3 regions of the Eubacterium sp. AM05-23 genome follow, and region 3 is predicted to be linked to each of the others. Evidence: riboswitches for the same ligand, from Rfam matches in the RefSeq annotation. Region 3 holds a riboswitch; each other region holds the start of a gene.
What was found. A riboswitch is a leader RNA that binds a small molecule or an ion and turns the genes downstream of it on or off. The one in region 3 is predicted to bind molybdenum cofactor.

Region 1 (7,591 bases), on a different contig from region 3:
ACACTTTATGATAAAAAAATCAATCATTTCTACTAAAAGAGTGATAAACCATCCTTCTCTACTGTATAAGGATCTTGAAATATGGTATAATAACAACATTTTTAAAATCCAATTTTTCTTTCAGGAGAATTTTTTATGAAAAAACAAACCATTGGCTTTGCCGCCCTGGCAATGCTGCAAAAAATATTAAGCCTGTCCTGTTTTTTAGTTGCAGCCGGGACTCTGGGCTGTATACGCGGCTGGATCTATTTTATTTTATATCTGATTATCATGGCTGGCACACTGGCTGTCCTGTTACACCGCAACCCAACCGCTCTGTCGTTTCCAGAAAAAAATGCAGAGAAAGCTTCCGGGATCGATATCACCCTTCGCAATTTTTGCAGTCCTTTGTCTTTTTACGGCATTTACATCGTTGCCGGGCTGGAAACACGGTTCCATTGGTCCTCGGTACCTCAGCCGGTTGTGGCTGCCGGACTTGTTCTCAGCGCTGTCGCCAACCTGCTGATGTCCTGGGCGCTGCTTTCAAACAAGTACTATGAAGCGGACACGCCGATGCTGAAGGATGCTCAGCCCGTAGTCTGTAGCAGTGGTCCCTACCGTTTTGTAAGACATCCCGGCTACCTCTTTATGAGCTTCTGGGCCGTCACTGTCGGGATGATTTTTGGGTGGGCCACTGGTATTGTGTCCGCGGTCATAGTCCTTCTGCTGATCCTGCGAACCTATTATGAGGATCAATCGCTGCTGGCCTCTTTCCCCGGCTATGTACGCTATGCTCAACAGGTAAAATACCGATTAATCCCATTTATCTGGTAAACCTAAAACCTGTATACTGACCGATTAGTTACAGTGTAATGTCATTTTTATCTTCATAGAGCGGCAGAATAAGCCGCATTGAGAACAAACCGTTTTCCGCTTTATATTTTAACAATCCGCCATAACGCCTGGCAAATGCCGAGATGCTCTGTGTACCAATACCATGATCCTTTTCCCGCGTCACCGGATAGCCTGTCTTCGCATCAAACAATATCTTTCCCGTGTAGGTATTGGTAATTTCAATAAACAGCTGCGATCCTACCGGGGAACAAACAATGCTGATTCTCCGTTCATCAACGCTGCTGATTTGATGACAGGCGTTAATGGCGTTCTCGATACCATTGGCGAAAACCAGGGATATTTCCTCTCCGCTGATAGGCAGTGTTTCTGGGAGATCAACTCTTATGCACACCTTAATACCCGCATTTTCAGCCATCTGCTCATAAACGGACAGCACAGCGTTCAACACCTCATCCTCGCAGTGATAAACCGCTGGGCGGCTGATCTTCTCAATGGTATTATTCATGGAAGACAGGAGGGCCAGCGCCTCATCATCACGCCCTGCTTTGATACACACAGTTAACGCATTTGTAAGATGCCGGAGATCGTGCTGGAAAATTCTGAGATGCTCCTCGCTCTCAGCAATGGCCTGTATGTGTTTTTTTAAGGATGTCATCTGAAGCTGCATGGCGGAAAGCTCCCTTGTACTCTGAAAATAGCTGCTCTGCTGCTTGAGGATTGTGTAGATGGTTCCATTGTACAAAACAATAGCGACACAAAGGCCAATAGCTGCCGGAATGTTTTCTGGCCGTTCATTTAAAGGCGCAGGGTAAGAAGCGACATTTAAGAATGAAAGCAGCAGGCAAATGGGAATCAACGATAAGCGTATCCAGCCTGTTTGTAGTTGTCCGAGTGTCTCAAGAAGCGGCCTGCGGATAAATCTTATAATTACCAACGCCAGTATCATAAAAATTAATATCTGGTTTAAAAGCTCTCCAACGCCATCTGGCATATAAGGTGCCAGGATACCGCAGAACAGGTCCTGGATCGCCACAAAGGTACATGACAAAAGAAAGGAAAAAAAGGTCCTCGCATCATTATAACGGGAAAGGATAATGACAAATCCCGCAGCGATAATGATATGCAGCAGACGAAACTCCAAATCACTCAAGCCGTAGGGCAGTCTGAGCTCCATTAAAATATCAAGAATAATAACCCCAAGTATCCCGACTCCAGTGATCAGAAAGGTTTTTGTTTTTGAAAAACGCCAGTTCGACAAAAGCAGGAAGTAGACAATGCCAAAGGGCGCAGTGATAATGATTTTTAATAAACTGAGTGCATCCATGTCTGTTACCTCCCCTCACTTTTGATTCTATTATAACGAAAAAATACACAAGATGCAAAGTGAATTCGTCGTTAAATTCAACCAGTATTTAAAATGGTCATACCATCTGCCCTTTAGAAGGTGGTGTATGCCTTCACCCCATCAAAAAACCGGTGGCCAGAAAGCCACCGTTTTTTCTGTTTTTTATTTTGCTTTTCCCTGCTCAGCCACTTTTTTCATTCGTTTTTCAATAATGGATTGGTCTCCCAGGTAGTAATGGTCAGTCATATTAAAGTCATCGTCGAATTCATAAATCAAAGGAATACCGGTTGGAATATTGACACCCATGATCTCATCCTCCGACAGGTTTTCAAAATATTTAACCAACGCGCGGATCGAGTTTCCGTGGGCTACCAGCAGAACGCGTTTGCCCTCAAGCATATCCTTTTTTATCACATTTTCATAATAAGGAATAACGCGAGTGATCGTATCCTTCAGGCTTTCTGCCAAAGGCAGCTCGCTTTTTTCCACATTTCGATACTGCTCCTGCAGCTGTGGATTTCTGGGGTCATCCGCTTCCAGAGCCGGTGGACGGACGTCAAAGGATCGGCGCCAGATTTTGACCTGTTCCTCTCCGTATTTCTCTGCTGTCTCGGCCTTATTCAGCCCTTGCAAGGCGCCATAATGGCGTTCGTTAAGCTTCCAGTCCTTTATGACTGGCAGCCAGGCCCGGTCCATGGTATCCAAAACCACGTTTAAGGTATCCACCGCTCGTTTTAAAAAAGAGGTGTAACAGATATCAAAATCGTAGTCCTTTCCTTTTAGCATATTGCCAGCGTCTGCGGCTTCTTTAATACCTTTATTCGATAAAATTACGTCCGTCCATCCTGTAAACAGGTTCAGGCGGTTCCATTCACTTTCACCATGTCTTAAAAGTACAAGCTTCATCTTTATCATCTCCAGTTCTTTTAAAATTTTATACCCAAAAATCTCTGGAAATTGCATATTTTTCAAAAATGATTCTTTTTTATACCCAATTATTTTTTACAACTAAGATTCATTCTCATCTTTATCTAAATTTTACTTTAGAATCAAGTTGAAGTCCCTGCTGTTATCAACTATAATTGACATACAGGCAATAAAACACCTGTTTGATGATAATAATATCTGAGAGGGAGAGCTAATATTATGAGATTAATTACCCGTTCTGATTTCGACGGCCTTGTCTGTGGCGCGCTGCTCAAGGAAGCCGGAATCATTGACCACTGGAAATTTGCCCATCCTAAAGACTTGCAGGATGGCCTGGTAGAGGTCAACGAAGATGACTGTCTGGCAAATGTCCCTTTTGTGGAGGGCTGCGGCCTTTGGTTTGACCATCATTCCAGTGAGTTTGAGCGCAATCAGCTTGAAGGCAAATATAAAGGTGAAAGCCGTATCACGCCATCCTGTGCGAGAATCATTTACGAATACTATGGCGGTGAGGAACGCTTTTCACATTTCAATGAAATGCTGGCCGCCGTCGACAAGGTGGACTCTGGCAATTTGACTATTGATGAAATTCAAAACCCGGAAGGCTGGATATTGATCGGTTTTCTGATGGACCCCAGAACCGGGCTTGGACGCTGGCGTAATTTTACCATCTCCAACTACCAGCTGATGGAAAAACTTATTGATGCCTGCCGTACCATGTCCACTGATGAGATTCTAAACCTTTCCGACGTTCAGGAGCGTATCGAAGTTTATTTTGAGCAAACCGCCAAGTTTAAGGAAATGGTAAACAAATATACCCGAACCGACGGCGATGTCATCATCTCTGATCTGCGCGGCGTCGACCCTATTTATACGGGGAACCGTTTTCTTATTTACAGTATGTATCCAAAGCAGAATATTTCTGCCTGGATTGTCAGCGGCAAAGGTGGTCTGGGCTGTTCTGTGGCTGTTGGTTATTCGGTCTTAAACCGGACTTCCAACATTGACGTTGGCAGTTTAATGCTGAAATATGGCGGTGGCGGCCATAAGGCTGTCGGCACCTGTCAGTTTAAAGACGAGGAAATTGAAGCGAAGCTCCCTAAGCTGCTGGATGAGCTTGTGAATCCTCAATAAAAATCATCCATCTGCAACCCCGCTTCTGTCACAGGGAGCGGGGAGTTTTATTTTTCTTCTTTAAAACGTTATCAAACCGTGCTATAATGAATTTATATAACAAGCTCTGATGGACTTAACCTAAAAACGGATTGCCCAAAATAATTTGTTCATGGTTTTGCCACGATAGGGTACTGTTGGAAACGGCTTTACCTTCTGTATTTGAAAAGGAGTAAAAAAATGAGAAAAAAACTACTGTGCATGATTCTGGTCCTTACTTTAATTTTAAGTATGACTGCCTGCAGCCCAAAGCAGGAGGACTCGTCAGACAAAGCATCCGGCGAGATTAAAGTCACAGACGCCATCGGACGCGAGGTGACGCTTCCTGCACCAGCGACGAAGGTGGTGGGAACACACAATCCATCCTTAAATACTGCGGTTGTCATTGGCGGCGGTGGCAAATACATTGTCGGATTTGGAAATAAAGATATGGCCCGTGGCCTGTACGAGGAAGTAATCGACGGATATGACGACCTGCCGCAAATCGGTAAGGCCAAGGATATCAATATGGAAACAGTTATGGAGTTGGGCGCAGACCTCGCTATTCTGCCTGAACGTTTCGCCAATCAAGCCGACCAGTTCGCCGAAGTCAACGTCCCGGCAGTTGTTGCTCTCCCCAATGATGAAAGCTTTGACACAGTCACCAACTCTCTGAAAATTATCGGAAAGGCTCTGGGTGAGGACAAACGCGCGGAAGAAATCACTTCCTTTATCGACGATAAAATCGCCGATGTCAGCAAAAAGGTGGGTTCAGCCTCTGAAAAACCGTCCATTTTATTTTTAGGCGGTTCCAGCCCTCTCACCGTTGCGCCCGACGCCATGATTCAGACCTATATTATCGAAAAGGCTGGCGGTACTAACGCAGTCAGCGGGGTCGATAAAAAAGGGGAGTTCGCCGATGTGAGCATTGAACAGATTGTCGGCTGGAATCCCGATATTATCTGGATACCCTCCTATGCTAAATACAAGGCCGACGATCTTCTGAACGACCCAGCCTGGAGCAGCATTAAAGCCGTACAGGATAAAGCCGTTTATGTCTTTCCATCCTCTCTGGAGCCGTGGGACTACCCCACCGCCTCCTCTGTACTGGGAGTCTGCTGGGCAGCTAATAATCTTCACGGTGATCTTTACAGCTCAGATGATTTTATGAAGGATGTCGATGCCTTCTATCAGATGGTCTACGGCAAAACCTTTACCAAGGAACAGCTTGGGCTTCAATAAGCATTGAAGTCTTCCGGGCTGGCGGGCTGTGCAATTGCCTGCCGGCCCTTTCATTTTATCTGCTATGAAGAACACAAAACATCGACATCTCATTATTGTACTGAGCACCATATTGCTCTCGCTCATGGTTATCGCCTGCTGCGTTGGGCGTTATACAGTTAACCCTCAGGATATGCTTTATGCCATCCAGACTAAAATGACAGGCGAGCCGGGGAATCTGGCCATGGAAAACGTCTTTTTTGTCATTCGGCTGCCCCGTGTCATTGCCGCAGTCAGCATTGGTGCGGTGCTTTCACTCTGCGGCGCGGTCTATCAGGGCATTTTTAAAAACCCACTGGTATCGCCGGACTTGCTCGGTGTCTCCAAGGGCGCCTGTGTAGGCGCGGCTTTTTCAATCCTGCTGGGCGGCGGTATGCTTGCGCGTCAGCTGTCTGCTTTTGCCTTCGGCATCATCGCCATGCTTATGACCATGACCTTTCCAAAGCTCCTGCGCAACCAGAGCAACCTTGTTCTGGTGCTTGCCGGTATTATCACCAGCGGCTTTATGGACTCAATTCTTGGACTTATGAAATTCACTTCTGAAAATGATACGGATCTCGCCGCCATTGTTTTCTGGCAAATGGGCAGTCTGGCCTCCATAAAGGTTCATGAAATTCTTTCTGTGCTGCCTGTGTTCGCTGTTGGCGCGTTTATCTTGCTGAGCCTCTCCTTTCGGATCAACATCCTTTCCTTTGGCGATATTGAAGCCCAGAGCCTTGGGGTTAACGTTAAAAAAATCCGATGGATCATCATCCTGATCGCCAGCCTGCTGACAGCCAGTGCGGTCTGTATCAGCGGAACCATTGCCTGGATTGGGCTGATCATGCCCCATCTCGCAAGGATGCTGGCCGGCTCCGACCATATTAAATCTCTCCCGGTAACCATGCTGATGGGTGGTATTTTTCTTCTTCTCATTGATACCATCGCCCGGACCGCCACCTCTCTGGAAATTCCGCTTTCGGTTTTGACAGGACTCATCGGCGCGCCCTTCTTTGCCTGGCTTTTATACCGGCAGAAAGCAAAGGTAAGCTGATGAAGATACAAATTGAAAAGTTGTCCTTCTCCTATGATGAAGCCGCTCCTCTGCTAAAAAGTATTGACTTTACCCTTAACGCTGGGCGGGTAATATCCATTCTGGGACCAAACGGAGCGGGGAAAACAACGCTGCTCAACTGTATTGCAGGCCTTTTTAAGCCCAGGGAGGGTAATATCCTGATTGACGGAAAGAACATGGAGACGCTCTCCCACCGGGAGGTTGCCAGAATAATCGGCTATGTGCCACAGATCATTGTCCCTGCCTTTTCCTATTCTGTTTTAGATTATGTGGTGACAGGCTGCGCCCCGCACATTGGCACCTTTGAACGGCCAAAGCAGATTCATTTTGACGCTGCCATGGCTGCGCTGGAGTCCATGGGGATCGCGGCACTCAGAGATAAGCCCTACAACGAAATCAGCGGCGGCGAACGGCAGCAGGTCAGCATTGCGCGAGCTCTGGCTCAAAGGCCGGCTTTTATCCTGATGGATGAACCCACCGCCCATCTGGACTATGGCAACCAGATTCAGGTTCTTAAGACAATCCGCACCATGGCTTCTCAGGGCTATGGCATTGCGCTGACCACACACAATCCCGACCATGCGCTGCTTCTGGGTGATCAGCTGGCTGTCCTGGAACGGGACGGCACCTTTACCTTTGGCAAATGTAAGGAGGTATTGACGGAGCCCTTTCTTAATCATCTTTACGGCATCGACCTCCGGCTTGAGGAAATTCCTTCTGTTGGCCGCCGGGTCTGCTTTGCACCAAAACTATAAAATGGAGGTTTACCATGAATCCAAAAAAATTACTGGAAGAACAGCTTAAGCTGGAGGAAGCCGGGCGTCCCTACGCAGTCATCACCATCATCCGGGCCAACGGCGCTGTCCCCAGAAAAAGCGGCAAAATGCTGGTAACCGCGGATGGCAACAGCATTGGCACCATTGGCGGCGGCAGCTCGGAGCTTTTGGCCATACAGGACGCTCAAGCATGTATCCGCTATGGCGAAAACGCCGTTAAGG
Region 2 (7,591 bases), on a different contig from region 3:
AAGCTCTTTATTATCAGACCAGAAATATTTTGCGTTGCTTCGGAAACTGCCCCATCCATTTGGATTGCTGTTTACCTGGTTATTTGGAAGCGGATAACCCAGAATTTCGTAGGCACGGCCCCAGGCGTAGTAGGTACAGTTACCTCCTGTTAAAGGATTTAACTCAAACGGATTTCCACTGGACCGGCTGTAAGGATAAGAATAGTAGTCCGGTTTTTCAGTCCTTGGTGAGAATTCCGCAGCCTTTACGGTCGGTGCAAACTGCAGCGAATAGGCAAACAATAGGCAGACGCATAAAAGCGAAGGAACAAATTTGTGAATAAACTTCTTCATGCTGTGATTCTCCTTCTAAAATGATTTTGTTAAACATAATACTGTAAAATGATGAAGATCAGTTAACTGTTTGTAGAAAATATTATACCGTATTTCATACCATATTTCCTTAAAATGTAACGAATTCTTAAAGGAGAAAATCCAATTGTAACAGAATTGCAAACAAAAAATATAGTCATTGCTTTTTAAGTTTTCAATAAGAGGCGTTGATTAAAACAAAAGTTAATTTCAAAAGTTGAATGCCTAATATTCCTGGGAACGGAGGATTTTATTGTGATAAACGACAAAGCCGCATAGGGCGGTCAGAATACCAGTGGCAATAATGATCAGCCGCACATCGATCATATCGGCTAAAGGGCCAAAAACGGTCATGCCAATCGGAAATGCTGTGGCTGCCATAATCTGGACAAGGCTGAAAACACGGCCCTGCATGGCTTCTTCCACCCGTTCCTGAAGCAGGACAGTGATGGGCGCGGTGATAAAGGGAACAGTTAGGCCCACAAAGAGCATAAAGCCTAAAAAGACAAGAAAAACTGGTGAGAAGCCCAGCCCAATGCAGAAGACACCGCACAGGGTGCTGAAAACCATGATGGTGGTTACACGGCTTTTAAAACCACCCCAGGCAGCAATGATGAGCCCGCCGATCATGGCCCCGACACTGTAAATGATTTCGTTGGCTGTCAGATACCATACCTCCTCGCCAAAGGTTCTGGCAATGAGGAGAGGCGTCAAAAAAGCGGTAGGAGTGACTAAGAACATGAGCAACGCATAAAAAATCAGCAGTACTTTGATAAAGGGATGCCGGTAAGCATAGAGAATACCGGTTTTTAAATCGGATATGGTGCCTGTGTTCTTGGCAGACTGGGCTCGTTCGTGAGGTAGAATTTTCAAAAAGGAAAGCAGTGAAATGCCAATGATGGCAGTGACAACGTCAATGAAGAAGGTTGACTCGACAGACACAGTGGCCAAAAGGGCGCCGCTGACTGCTGGCGCCACAATCATGGTCATGTTCTGGAGGCTCCCATTAAAGCCAGTGACACGCATAAGCATACTTTTGGGTGTAATCTGCGGAATGAGCGCATTGACAGTGGGGGTCTGGATTCCAGTGCCCACTGAGCGGACAGCCGATACCAAAAAAATAATCCACAGCTCCCGGTAACCCATGAAAAAACTGAAAGCCAGACCCAGTGTGGACAGGGCAACCAGAGCATCGGCGCAGATAATCAGGTTTTTCCGGTTATAGCGGTCTGCCCACACACCGGCAAAGAGGGAAATCAGTACCTGTGGAATAAAGGTGACGAGTGTGGAAATGGTCAGCATGATCCCTGAGGTGGTGGTCAGGGTGACGTACCAGATAATGGCATACTGAGTAAGGGAGGATCCGAGCAGGGAAATGGTCTGGCTGGTTAAAAAGAGGATGATCCGTTTTTTCCAAGCTTTGTCACGGGTACAGGTTTGTTGGTTCATTACTTCCTCCTTTGGGCTTCTGCCCTTTAATTTAAGGTGATGAAATCCTGAATGACCGGATTATCCGATGCTTTAAAATCTTCAACACTGCCGTGAAAGAGGAGGCTGCCGGAATCGATAAAGCTCAGAGTGTCACAGATACGGTAAGCCTGGCTTGGGTTATGGGTAATGATGATAACAGTCAGCCCGGCCTCACGGTTTCTTTTGATCAGCGCAGCCTCAATAATTTTCAGGCTTTGAGGGTCGATGTTGGCGGTGGGCTCGTCTAAGAGCAGTGTATCCGGTGAAAAGGATAAGGCCCTGGCCAGAGCTGTTTTCTGTGATTCGCCGCCGGAAAGCTTTTTCGCATTTTGTTTTGCAAGCTCTTCGATTTTAAATTCCCGCAGCAGTCCCTCAACGATGGGGGCTGCCGATGCTTTGGCATATTTGCGTATTTTTAGGGGATAGGCGATATTGTCATAGACAGACATGGCAAAAAGATAGGGTGTATGGCTGGCATAGGTCAGCTTTTTCAGCACGGCTTCATCACCAGTGCGGCCATTATAGGTGATGGCGCCGCTGGTGGGCGTGAGAAGCCCGGCAACAGATTTCATCAGGGTGGTTTTCCCTGATCCGTTTGGGCCTAAAATTCCGTGGATTTTTCCGGATTCAAGGCACAGGCTGTCCAGTGACAAGACTGTTTTTCCATGATAAATTTTCGTGAGTTTTTCAATCGCGATTTGCATAAGGGTCTCCTACCATATATTTGTAAAGGATCGAATTGGTCACAAAGGAGATGACCAGCAGAATAATACCCATGGCGATGGAAACCGCGTATTCGCCCATGTTATTGTTCATGGCAATGAAGGTGGTCATGACCCGCGTGTAGTTTTTAATGTTGCCCCCCACGATCATCACAGCGCCAACCTCAGATACAGCCCGTCCAAAGCCGGTGACCAGGGCGATCATGATGCTGGCCTTAAGCTCCCGGATCAGCAGGAAGAGAATATCCCCGCCGCCGGCCCCAAGGGTTTTTCCCATGGTCACCACAACCTGGCCGTTGACGGTAGTGTCGTTAAACACAATGCCCATGATAATCGGGGTGACGAGGATCACCTGGGCGATGATCATGGCAGTGGGTGTGTACATAAGCTTTAGATGCCCCAACGGACCGGATCGGGCCAGCACCAGTGAGGTGAACAGGCCGATGATGACCGGCGGAAAAGACATAAAGGTGTAAAGCAGCCGGGATACGATCCGCTTTCCCCTGAATTCCTTGATGCCAAGCAGGATGCCCAGGGGCACGCCGAGAACTGTGGAATAAATGGTGGAGGAGAAGGATACGTATAAAGAAAGCCCGACAATCTGGTAGATTTCCGGATCTCCGGAAATCAGCAGATGGAAAGCCTCAATGAAGCCGTTGATAATATAATCCATAAGAAACCTCGTCAGTCTGTCAATTCAAAATCAGCGCCCGAAGAACGGACGCTGATAAATTCTGGATTCAGTTAATGCTTATTTGCTGGCGTTTGGCACAAAGGTCGCTTCGCCGTTAATCTTGTAGTTTGAGATTTCCTGCTGTACGGCGTCGCTTAAAATCCATTCCTGGAATTTTTTTGCGCCGTCAGTGTTCAGCTCAGCGCTGACCTTGTCAGGATTGACGACGATAACGCCATACTGGTTATACAGGTTATCGTCCTTTTCGACAACAACCTCAAGATCCAGATTATCTTTCATGTTTAACCAGGTAGCGCGGTCAGACAGGGTGTAGGCTAATTTTTCATTGGCCATTTTCAGGGTGTCGCCCATGCCGGAACCGGATTCGATGTACCAGGGCTGTCCTGCCGGGGTAACGCCTGCCTTTTCCCACAGGCCCAGTTCTTTGGTGTGCGTACCGGATTTGTCGCCTCTGGATACAAATTCAGACTGGGTTTCAGCAATGGTCTGGAAAGCTTTTACCGCATCGTTTGGAGCGACTTCCTTCAGTTTGGCCGGGTCATCCTTGCTGCCCAGAACGATGAAGTCATTGTACATAACGTCAAAACGTTCAAGGCCGTAACCGTCTTTCACAAACTGTTCTTCCTGTGATTTGGCGTGAACCAGAAGAATATCCGCTTCACCGTTTTTGCCCATCTCAATGGCTTTACCGGTGCCAACTGCCACAACCTTTACGGCAATGCCGGTTTCTTCTTCAAACTTGGGCAGAAGCACATCCAGCAGACCGCTGTCCTGTGTGCTGGTGGTGGTGGCCATAATAATTTCACCGTTGGAGCCTGGCTCCAGCTTTTCGGTTTTAGCAGTATTGCTGCTGCATCCTGCCAGGCCGATAACCATGGTCAGAGTCAGCAGTGCTGCTAAGACCAGCGTCAATTTCTTTTTCATTTCTCTTCCTCCTTGATAATGAAAATTAAATATATAAAAGAATAATCTTCTATACCATTGTAATCTGTGAGGAGGAAATAAACGCAGTGCGCACGTTTATCATCTATCCTTCTCACAATGGAAAGCACAGCCGTTTCCCGCCGCACTCTATCGATTTTGAATCCATGGTTTGACTTTAGGATAAAAAATTCGGATAGATAAATCTGTAAAACGATTTCGATATGACTATTTTAACAGAAAATGGCGGAAAATTCAAGCGGCAGTACTAATTGACAAGGGCTGTCAGGCGTGCTAGGATTAATCTGTTGGAAAAACACAGGGATTAGAACAATATTGAGGAGTAAAAAATGAAGGAAATACATATTTGTATTGGCAGCGCCTGCCATGTCAAAGGTTCCTACCAGGTGGTGCAGCGCTTTAAGGAACTGGTGGCTGAACGGGGACTCGAGAATGAAGTAGAGCTGATGGGGACTTTCTGCCTGGACGCCTGCAGCGATGGGGTAGCAGTTAAGGTTGATGAGCATATTTATACGGTTAAGCCAGAGGGCGTTGACCAGCTGTTTGATCAGATAATGGAGGGAAACAATGGGTGTCATTAATTTCACGAAAGCAAGCTGCCGGAATTGCTACAAATGTATCCGATACTGCCCGGTAAAGGCCATTAAGCTGATGGATAACCAGGCCCAGATCGTTGAAGACCTGTGCATTGGCTGCGGCAACTGTTTTCGGATTTGTCCGCAAAATGCCAAATATGTGGCCAGCGATGTGGCCAGCATTAAGCAGTGGCTGGAGGAGGGACCCGTGGTTCTGAGCCTTGCGCCGTCATTTCCCGCCGGATTTAATACAGATGACCCGCTGCAGGTACTAAGCGGCCTCCGGGCTCTGGGATTCACAGTGATTGAGGAGACTGCCATTGGGGCAGAGCAGGTCTCAAAATACTATGCCAAGGATTACTGGGGGACAAAACGCCATGTGATCACGACCTCTTGCCCGACCGTTAACATGATGATTGAAAAATACTATCCTGATGTGGTGGAATACCTGAGCGAGGTGGTTTCTCCCATGACTGCTCACGGCATGATGCTGAAGGAAAAATACCCCAATGCCAAAATTGTGTTTGCGGGGCCCTGCATCTCTAAAAAAATGGAGGCCGTTGATTCGGCTAACCCGATTATTGACGGGGTGCTGACCTTTGATGAGCTGGATGTGTGGTTTAAGGAAGAAGGCATTGAGGTGTGCGATATGCCTGCAGGCAGCTTTGACGCGGCAGGCTGTAATGTCGCGCGGTTTTATCCGCTGGCCGGTGGTGTAGAAAAGACCAGCATACCAGGCGTGCAGGGCGTCCGGCGGGTCATAAAAATTGACGGCCTCAAAAACTGCCGTGATTTTCTGGATGATATCAGTAAGCTGGAGGGCCAGTACTGGATTGAGATGAACGCCTGTGTCGAGGGCTGTATCAACGGCCCGGGCAATACCCACAGCCCTCTGGTCAAGTATGAGCGGATCGAGCGCGTGACGGATTACATTAATAATAACGCCCGGAAAGACCCGGAAACGCCTGAACAGGTGCCGGATTTTGGTCGCGGCTTTTCATCTGAAAAGAAGAATCTCTTTGCGGGTGTGCCGGAGGAAGCCATTGAAGAAATCCTGCGGCAGACAGGTAAGTTTACCCCCAAGGATGAGCTGAATTGCGGTACCTGCGGCTATGACAGCTGCCGTGAAAAGGCCGCGGCTGTTTACTGCGGCATGGCGGAGCTGGATATGTGCCTGCCCTTTATGCGCAACCGCAATGAGGCCATTTCCAATTTGATCATCGCGTCGACGCCAAACGCCATCGCGGTACTGGACAAGGATTTCAGGATCGTCGATTTTAACGGGGCGGCCGAAAAGCTGTTTAAAACCGCTAAAACCGATGTGCTGCATAAAAATTTTGTAGAAGTTTTTGATTATAACCCATTTAAAAAGCTGGACAATGTCGAGGGCAATTATTACAGCGGAAGGGGACTTTACGCCCGCGGCAATATCCATTTTATGGAAATTCTGACCTACATACCAGGACAGAAGATGTATATGGGAATATTTGTGGACATCTCCAGAGAAATCAAAAAGGAGCGGGCATATCAGAAGATGCAGGAGGAAACCCTGGACATGGCCCAGAAGGTTATCGACAAGCAGATGCGTGTCGCCCATGAAATCGCAGAGCTGCTGGGTGAGACCACTGCCGAGACCAAGGTCACGCTGACCCGGCTGCAAAAGGTTGTAGGAACAAGAGAGGAAGAGGAATAATGGCTTTTTTTGTCGATATTGCCCATGACAGCATCAACAAGCACCATCAGGAGCTGTGCGGTGATAATGTGGAAATCCGCATCAACGATGAGAGTGTGATTGTTGTTCTGGCCGACGGGCTTGGAAGCGGCGTGAAGGCCAATATCCTGGCGACCATGACCTCCACCATTGCGGCGACCATGCTGGAGGATAAGATGTCGCTCAAGGATGTGGTGGAGACGCTGGAGGCCACCCTGCCGGTCTGTCAGGTTCGCAAGCTGGCTTACTCGACATTTACCATCGTCCAGGTTTACTGGAAGACCCGGAGGCTTTATATCGTCGAGTTTGACAACCCACCCATTGTTTACATCCGGGATGGGGAAATTTTAGAGCTTGAGCGCCATCCTATCGAGTTTCAGGGCAAACAGATCTATGAAACTACCATGAAAATTGAGGAGAACGATGTTCTCGGTTTTTTCAGTGACGGTGTAATCCACGCCGGGGTCGGGACGCTGCTCAATTTTGGCTGGCAGTGGGAGGACGCGGCAGACTATCTGCTGGCACGTACCTATGATGAAAAGATGATTACGTCAAAGGATATCTCCATGCGGATGATTGAGACCTGTAATGATTTGTATGGCGGCGAGCCCGGCGACGACACAACGGTTGTGGTGATGAAGGCCGAGGAACACCAGTATGTGACGCTGTTTTCAGGTCCGCCTCTGGATCGTACAAAGGATCAGATGATCAAAGAAATTCTGGACGAGGCCAAGGGAACAAAGGTGGTGTGCGGAGGCACCGCCAGCAATATTGTATCCCGGGAGTACGACGAGAAAATTGACATTGATCTTGAGACCATGTCGGAACGGGTGCCGCCGGTCGGCCGGATGAAGTCCATCGATCTCGTGACCGAAGGGGTACTGACCATTCAGGAAACCGTCAATATCATTGAAGATTACATCTACAAGCGCCGGGGCCATGAGGTTTTTGAAGGAAACAACGGCGCGTCCATTCTGGCAGACCTGCTGGTGAACCACTGCACCCATCTCGATCTGATTCTGGGCAACTCCATCAATCCGGCGCACCAGAATCCGGATTTTCCCGATGCGCTCAGCTCTAAGTGGAAGATCACTCAGCGGCTTATTAACCTGCTTAAGGAGCTCAA
Region 3 (7,591 bases):
TAATCTGATGATTCAATTTTTGAAAAAATTTGATGAGAATCCGTTTTTAATTAAAATAAACGGAAAGGAAGTTTTAGTGGGCGAGGGCGAGCCGACCTTCGTAGTCCGGTTTAACAAAAGTCTGGACATAAAGGAGCTCAGACGCAGTACCTCGCTGGCGCTGGGCGAAGCCTACATGCGTGGCGATATCGAAGTGGAAGGCGACCTTTTCCAGGCGCTTGACCAGCTTCTGGGCCAGATGGGCAAATTTTCTCTGGATAAATCAGCTTTAAAAAAGCTGATCTTCACCTCGAATTCCAAGAAGAATCAAAAGGACGAGGTATCCTCCCACTACGATATCGGCAATGATTTTTACAAGCTTTGGCTGGATGATACGCTGAGCTATTCCTGCGGTTATTTTAAAAATCCAGACGACACTCTCTATGACGCTCAAGTCAATAAGGTCGATTATATTCTGGAAAAGCTGTACCTGAAGGAGGGAATGAGCCTTCTGGATATTGGGTGCGGCTGGGGATTCCTCCTTATCGAGGCAGCCAAAAAATATGGAATCAACGGTGTGGGCATTACTCTCAGCCGGGAGCAGCACAAGAAATTCAGCGAGCGCATTGCAGAAGAAGGCCTGGAAGGCCAGTTGACAGCAGAGCTCATGGATTATCGTGATCTGCCCAAATACGGAAAAACCTTTGACCGGATTGTCAGCGTGGGCATGGTCGAGCATGTGGGAAGAGAAAACTACGATCTTTTCCTGTCCTGCGCAGACAAGGTGTTAAACCCCAAAGGGCTCTTTCTGCTGCACTATATCAGTGCTCTGGAGGAACATCCGGGCGACCCGTGGATTAAGAAGTATATCTTTCCGGGCGGCATGATCCCCTCGCTCAGAGAAATGATCAGCCTGGCGGCTTCGCACCGCTTTTACGTCATTGATGTGGAAAGCCTCAGACGGCACTATACCAAGACCCTGCTCTGCTGGGACAAGGGCTTTAGAGAGCATCTGGATGAGGTGCGCGAAATGTTCGACGATGAATTTATCCGCATGTGGGATTTATACCTCTGCTCCTGCGCGGCCACCTTCCACAACGGTATCATTGATCTGAGCCAGATTCTGATGACCAAGGGTGTGAATAACGACCTGCCGATGACAAGATGGTATTAAAAATAAAAAGAGAACCGGCAAATCGCGGTTCTCTTTTTTGTCTGAAGCGGTCTTATTCTTCTACACGTTTTAAAGGATTGGACTCTTTCATTTTGATAAAGAGCGGCACGTACTCCACAATCACCGAGGCATTTTCAAGACCATACCATTGTACCGGCGAACCGGCGACACGGCGGATCATATATTTTAGGGAAACAGCTGCCCAGTCCGAGGGATGAATGTCGCTTTCAGGCACCAGCATTTTACGCAGAATGCAGAACCGAAAATCCCCTACAGTGCTGTTGTCGCCGATGGAGTACCGGCGCTGCTGTGGCGGCAGCTCATGGCTGGTGATCAGATCGCCGACAATCTGGCGCAGATAGACATTGATACGCTGGTCTACCTTAAAGCCGAGGTACAGTTTTACCCTGAAAAGATAATCTGTTCCAAAGCTGTCGACCGTATACTCGCGGGTATAGGGCTCATCAGTCACACTGACGCTGACAAACCAGTAAGCTCTGGCCCGCTTTGTCTTTTTGTCAAAGATAGAATACAAAATGTCACGGTCAATGGTATCCCCCTCAGTTTCATTCATGAGGTAGACCAGGTTATCCGATACAGGGATGAGCCCTTTGTCTTTGTGGACATCTCCAAACATGCTGGTGTAGTCTGAGATATGCAGCTTTAGAGCCTGAGAGCGCTCGATGTCTGTACCGCGGTGCCAGACTGCCATGATTGCAAAAAGAATGGTCGCAATGAGCAGTGCCACATAGCCGCCGCTTCCAAATTTTGAAAGGCTTGAGAGAAAAAAGATTCCCTCCAGGCCGCCAAAAAAGACCAGAAAGATAAAAGGAAGGATTTTCAGGCCCTTCATGCAGCGCAGATACATGAAGAGCAGGAGCGTGGTCATGAGCATGGTCAGGGTAATGGCCAGCCCGTAAGCAGATTCGAGCCGTGCGCTTGAGCGGAAATAAAGAATGACGCCGCTGCAGGCCAGCCACATGATCAGGTTGACCAGAGGAATATAGAGCTGTCCCTTGGTTTCGGAGGGATAGGTGATGCGCATATGCGGCATAAGATCAAGGCTGATGGCTTCAGATACCAGTGTGAAGGTACCGGTGATCAAGGCCTGAGATGCGATAACCGCCGCCAGAGTGCTCAGGAGCACGCCAAAAATACGGATGTTGTCTGGAAGCATCTGGAAAAAGGGATTGAGGTCAGGCAAAGTGCCTAACGCGGTATTCCCCTTGTTTGCCATGAGCCAGGCGCCCTGGCCCAGATAGTTCAGGATCAGGCAGACCTTGACAAAGGGCCAGCTGGCATAGACATTTCCCTTACCCACATGGCCGATGTCTGAATAGAGGGCCTCTGCCCCGGTGGTAGCCAGAAACACACTGCCGAGAATCATGACGCCGGCCTGGTTGTTTGGACTGAACAAAATGGCGGCGCCTCTGAGAGGATTAAAAGCTCTCAGAATTTCCCAGTTGCCAGCCATGTTGGCGATGCCTGAAACGGCCAAAAAAAGGAACCAGACAGACATGACCGGGCCGAAGGATTTACCAATGGATTTGGTACCGGCCCGCTGGACAAAAAACAGGAGTGCTATGATGGCAAGGGTAATCATGACAATGCGGCCCTGCTCATCGCCCAGAAAACGGTAGACCAGAGGCAGGCTCCGCAGCCCCTCAATGGCGGTTGTAACTGTGACAGCCGGGGTGAGAATACCGTCGGCCAAAAGCGCAGCGCCACCCACCATGGCAGGGACAATGAGCCAGGCCTTGTATTTTTTGATCAGGCTGTACAGCGAAAAAATACCGCCCTCACCGTGATTGTCGGCTTTGAGCGCGATAAGGACATACTTGACTGTGGTAAGAAGCGTGACGGTCCAGATCACCAGGGACAGCGCTCCCAGGATCAGATTATCATCAATGGTGTTCATCCCGCCGTTACCGGCAATGATCGATTTCATAACATACATCGGCGAGGTGCCAATATCACCGTAGACGACGCCAAGGGCGACGATGGCGGCGCCCAGACTAACAGGAATTTCTGTCGATTTTTTTAAATGTTTCATTTTAATCCTCTACTTTTCCTCTTGGTGTATTAAAAAGATAGCCTTCGAGCTGCCCGAAAAGGGCAGACGCGAATGTTTCGAATACTTATACCCTTTTATCGGAAAATTTATATATTTTTAACAAGAAATTTATGAAAAGCGATAAAGAAAACAGACCCGGCAGCATCTGCCGGGCCTGTTGCATTCCTTTAACGGTCATACCAGAAGCCTTTGAACAGGGTGACACCCATATCAAGGAGGAGACAAAAAAGAATGACTGCCATAAAGAACAGGTTAAAATAGGTTAAAAGGCCTGTGACGATCTCGTTTGACAAGCTGAGGGAAGCCTCAGCGATAAAAGCATTGTTTAAAATCTGTTGGCTGGATAAAAGGACTAAGGTCAGAGCTGCGCTCAGAATATCAGTAACAACGGTGACGACTGCCAGCCTCTTAGTGTACCGGCCTTCGTAGAGCTTAAAGCTCTCCCTCGCAATACCGAGGATGGTGAGAGCAACAAAGATATACCACAGCTGGTGAATGAGGTCTACGTTAAATACAGGGATAAAGGGCTGATCCGCACCGAATTTTGCGCAGATAATCTGGGGGGCAGCCAGAAAGATCACACAGAAGATCACAGAAAAGACAATGCCGGCAATGGGTTCACCCTTTGGGATGACGGATTTCTTTTCAGGAACTGGCGGCAGGGTATCAAGCTCGCCGCCAAAATTAAGGGCGACGTTTTTTCGTTCAAAGACCGCGAAAATAAAGGTGACCGCGCCAAAAGCAGCGATGAGGCCAGTGATCAATGTACCAATCCATGAGAAAAGTGTAATGTACAAAGCTTGCTGGGTGTCTGTAAAAAAGGAGATGAATCCTGAAAGTATAAGTCCAAAGGCCACAGAAGCTAGAACGATGCCGGTAACCATTTTGTAGTTGCTGTAATAGGCGGGGCCGATAAGGTGGTCACGGCCCTCAGGCATATATTTTGCGGCCAGCTCTGACGGGGTTCCCAGCTCTGTGAGAACGACTCTGACATCGCGTTCTTCTGGCATCAGGCCATCGCAGCGTGCCTCCAGCATATCTTCAATGAGCGAGTGCAGTTCCTTGTCAATATCGTTTCGCAGTCTGGCAGGCAGTCGTCTTGTAACCGCGTAGACATAGCGGTCGATCAGTTCGTTTTTCATTTTGCTTCCTCCTCAAAAATTTGGTTTATGCTGTTGACTGTTTTGTCCCAATGTTGTTTTAACTGCTGGCAGATTTTATTGCCGAATTCAGTGGCTTGATAGTACTTTCGCGGCTTTGGGCCGTCTGTCTGCCAGGAGCTTTCCAGAAGACCCTGGTTTTCGAGGCGTCTGAGCAGCGGGTAGAGTGTATTTGCCTCTGCCGAAATACCTTTTTCGTTGAGTGTATTTACGAGACTATAGCCGTACATAGGGGATTTTAGCTGGCTTAATACACAGAGCACCAGTGTTCCTCGGCGCAGCTCTGATACCATGCCTGATAAAACATTATCCTTATCCAAGTGGCAGCCCTCCTTAAATTGTTGTTGATTACATTATAGTGTGTTATACACAGTATGTCAATAGCACACAGTATTTTGTTTGTAAAGGTCTGTAAGAAAATGCTGGACTTCATACTGAAAATGATTTATAATAAACGTAACATTGTTTTCAGTTTATCTGGAAGAAATAAACAAAAGAATAACCGCATTCGAGTCCGAAGGCCTAAAGGAAGTGAAGCACCCATGGCTGGGGACCGCTGAGTATATCTGGAAACGGATATGCTTTCCGTGTTTGAGAAGAATGCAGATGATTCCTGAAAATTTTTCAGGGGCATATTTCAACACGGGAGAAGTATGCCCTTTTTTAGTGGCTTTCTAAGAAGCAGTTATTATTTTATGAGCTCCTGTTGCTTTTTGTCATTGAAAACAAAAGGCACTAAGCTATATAATCTACCAAGTCAAAGGGCCGTCGCATCCTCGGCGACCCTTTGAACCCTTTGCTGAATGGAGCAGGACCATGCGGTTCTGCTTTTTGTGTTTTTAAATATAAGTTTATTTGATATTTAACTTGCAAAAAATTCCAAAAAGTAACATAAGAGTAATTTGTTGCTATTTTTAAGTCTCTTTAATATAAAAAAATGGTCAATAAGGGTAAAAAATTATATTTTATTAAAGTTTTAAGTTATGTTATAATTTTACAATAAGCATTCAGGAGGTGTGTGAAATGAATGGTTTTCTTTCTCCGGCAGAGATTGGAGAAGTATGGGTTGGGAATGGTGTGAAAAAAGCCTCCCTCTCCATCGGTAAGATGCTGGTTCTCGGCATTTTTGCGGGTATTTTTATTGGTTTTGGCGCCCATGGCTTTTTGCTGGCCACAGGCATTGGCAAAGGCGCACTGGGCGAGGCCATGATCGCTAAGTTTATCGGCGCTTCGGTTTTCCCGGCAGGCTTGATGATGGTTATATTATGCGGTGCGGAGCTGTTTACGGGCAACAACCTGATGACACTGGCTCTGATGGATAAAAAAATTACCGTCAAGGGTATGCTGACAAACTGGGTCGTAGTTTATATCGGCAATCTGATCGGCTCGATCCTTTTAGCTTTTGTTTTGGCAAAAAGCGGCCTTTATGCAGACGCAGTGCTGGACAAAGCGATGGCTGTTGCACAGGCAAAGGTTGGGATGCCTTTTTCAGCAGCGCTTATCCGCGGGATTCTATGTAATATGTTAGTTGTTTTAGCGTGCTGGATGCAGGCCGGGTCAAAGGATATGATTGGTAAAATTTTTGCGATCTGGTTTCCGATTATGCTTTTCGTTTTTGCGGGTTTTGAACACAGCGTTGCCAATATGACTTATATTCCGCTTGGAATTTTCCTGGGGGCAGATGTCAGCTGGGGTCAGATGTTTATTGACAATCTGCTGCCTGTTACCCTCGGCAATATTATCGGTGGCGCCATAATCGTCCCTTGTGTTTACAATTATGCATACCTTCGTAAAAATAAAGAGTAAATGAGAATAATAAAAAAAGCACTTTTTCGCATCAGAAAGGGTGCTTTTATATAAAATTGAGAACGTCTTACGTCTTCGGTTTTATTTGTGCTATAATAAATGAGAAAATTTAAATGTTTACAGGAGAAAAGAAAAATGTTGATTGGAAAAAACATAACCATTGGGATTACGGCATGCACCCCGGTTGACCAGATTCCCGGGCTTATCCGGATGCTGCGAAATGAAAAAGCAGAGGTAAAGGTTATCCTGACCCCGAATGCCCTTAATTTTATTACGCCGCTTCCGCTGCGGCGCGCCTCAGGGAATCCGGTTGAAATCGACCAGTTTGAAGAGCCAAAGGTATGGGACCCTGACCACAAAACCTCAGACCAGTCTGATTTACTGTTGATTGCTCCGGCTTCAGCCAATACCATTGGCAAAGCGGCCAACGGCATCGCTGACAATTTACTGACTACGACTATTTTATCCACCACAGCCCCTATTGTGTTTGCCAATAATATCAATCCGATGATGTACGGCAAGCCCAGTGTACAGCGTAATATTCGGACTTTAAAAGAAGATGGATGTATTTTTGTTGAGAGTGAGGGAGACAGAGCACCCAACCGTATGCCGTCTAACGACCAGATTTTCAAAACGATCATTAAGGCGTTGGAGAAAATGACAGAAGTTTAAAAAATTGAAAAAGTAGGGTAAAAAATTGTCTTTAGTGGAAACTGTATGGACAATTTGAAAAAAAGGCGATAGAATTAAAAGGTAATTGTTTTCAAAGAAGACTTAATAAAGATCGAAAAAAACAGTGAAATGTGGTGAAATGATGAATGGTTTAGTAAACTGGGCGGCAATTTCAGAATTGAACCGCCCGGCAGCCAAGGCAGGCCCTATGGATACTGACCCTGCTAAAATGTGGGGTGCGGTTGCCCAAATGTATAATAAAATGGCGCAGCTGGAAAGAGAGTACACTCAGAATCAGCTGGATGCTATGATTATTACAGAGAAAGACACGGTATTAGACATAGGATGCGGACCTGGGAGGCTCTCAGTGCCGGTCGCCAGTATGGCTAAAAGTGTTACCAGCCTGGATGTGGCGCAGCAAATGCTTGAAAAGTGCAGGGAAAACGCCGACGCTGCCGGAGTGTCAAATCTGACCACCAGGCTTTTGAATTGGGATGATGTGAAGCCTGGCGAGAATGTCGAAAAGCACGATATTGTCATTGCGTCACGGACGACAGCCCTTGTCGATCTTATAAAGCTGAACGCATTGGCAAACAAGTATGTCTTTATTCTCTGCTGGACCAAAAGCCCCAGTTTGAAGGAAGTGCATGACGCTTTGTTTTATGGCGTGGACGATACATTGAAGCCCATGCCTCCAATGAACCGTCTTCTTGGATATAATGTGAA

Region 1: another riboswitch for molybdenum cofactor. It lies ahead of DW091_RS16760 (ABC transporter substrate-binding protein); the one in region 3 lies ahead of DW091_RS01955 (formate/nitrite transporter family protein).
Region 2: another riboswitch for molybdenum cofactor. It lies ahead of DW091_RS04260 (substrate-binding domain-containing protein); the one in region 3 lies ahead of DW091_RS01955 (formate/nitrite transporter family protein).

What each region holds. Positions count from the first base shown of each region.
Region 1 covers NZ_QUDF01000014.1:39,309-46,899, reverse strand. Annotated here, with positions in the region: gene DW091_RS16780 (isoprenylcysteine carboxylmethyltransferase family protein) at 136-813, shown strand; gene DW091_RS16775 (ATP-binding protein) at 842-2,158, opposite strand; gene gpmA (2,3-diphosphoglycerate-dependent phosphoglycerate mutase) at 2,342-3,085, opposite strand; gene DW091_RS16765 (hypothetical protein) at 3,326-4,240, shown strand; molybdenum cofactor riboswitch at 4,333-4,468, shown strand; gene DW091_RS16760 (ABC transporter substrate-binding protein) at 4,460-5,500, shown strand; gene DW091_RS16755 (iron ABC transporter permease) at 5,565-6,572, shown strand; gene DW091_RS16750 (ABC transporter ATP-binding protein) at 6,572-7,348, shown strand; gene DW091_RS16745 (XdhC/CoxI family protein) at 7,363-7,591, shown strand, end outside.
Region 2 covers NZ_QUDF01000003.1:41,350-48,940, forward strand. Annotated here, with positions in the region: partial or broken gene DW091_RS20810 (CHAP domain-containing protein) at 1-333, opposite strand, end outside; gene DW091_RS04245 (MFS transporter) at 577-1,800, opposite strand; gene DW091_RS04250 (ABC transporter ATP-binding protein) at 1,827-2,525, opposite strand; gene DW091_RS04255 (ABC transporter permease) at 2,509-3,216, opposite strand; gene DW091_RS04260 (substrate-binding domain-containing protein) at 3,295-4,161, opposite strand; molybdenum cofactor riboswitch at 4,251-4,368, opposite strand; gene DW091_RS04265 ((2Fe-2S) ferredoxin domain-containing protein) at 4,509-4,760, shown strand; gene DW091_RS04270 ([Fe-Fe] hydrogenase large subunit C-terminal domain-containing protein) at 4,747-6,447, shown strand; gene DW091_RS04275 (PP2C family protein-serine/threonine phosphatase) at 6,447-7,591, shown strand, end outside.
Region 3 covers NZ_QUDF01000001.1:428,341-435,931, forward strand. Annotated here, with positions in the region: gene DW091_RS01935 (cyclopropane-fatty-acyl-phospholipid synthase family protein) at 1-1,153, shown strand, start outside; gene DW091_RS01940 (KUP/HAK/KT family potassium transporter) at 1,206-3,206, opposite strand; gene DW091_RS01945 (hypothetical protein) at 3,395-4,369, opposite strand; gene DW091_RS01950 (PadR family transcriptional regulator) at 4,366-4,707, opposite strand; molybdenum cofactor riboswitch at 4,882-5,005, shown strand; gene DW091_RS01955 (formate/nitrite transporter family protein) at 5,411-6,193, shown strand; gene DW091_RS01960 (flavoprotein) at 6,329-6,865, shown strand; gene DW091_RS01965 (class I SAM-dependent methyltransferase) at 7,005-7,591, shown strand, end outside.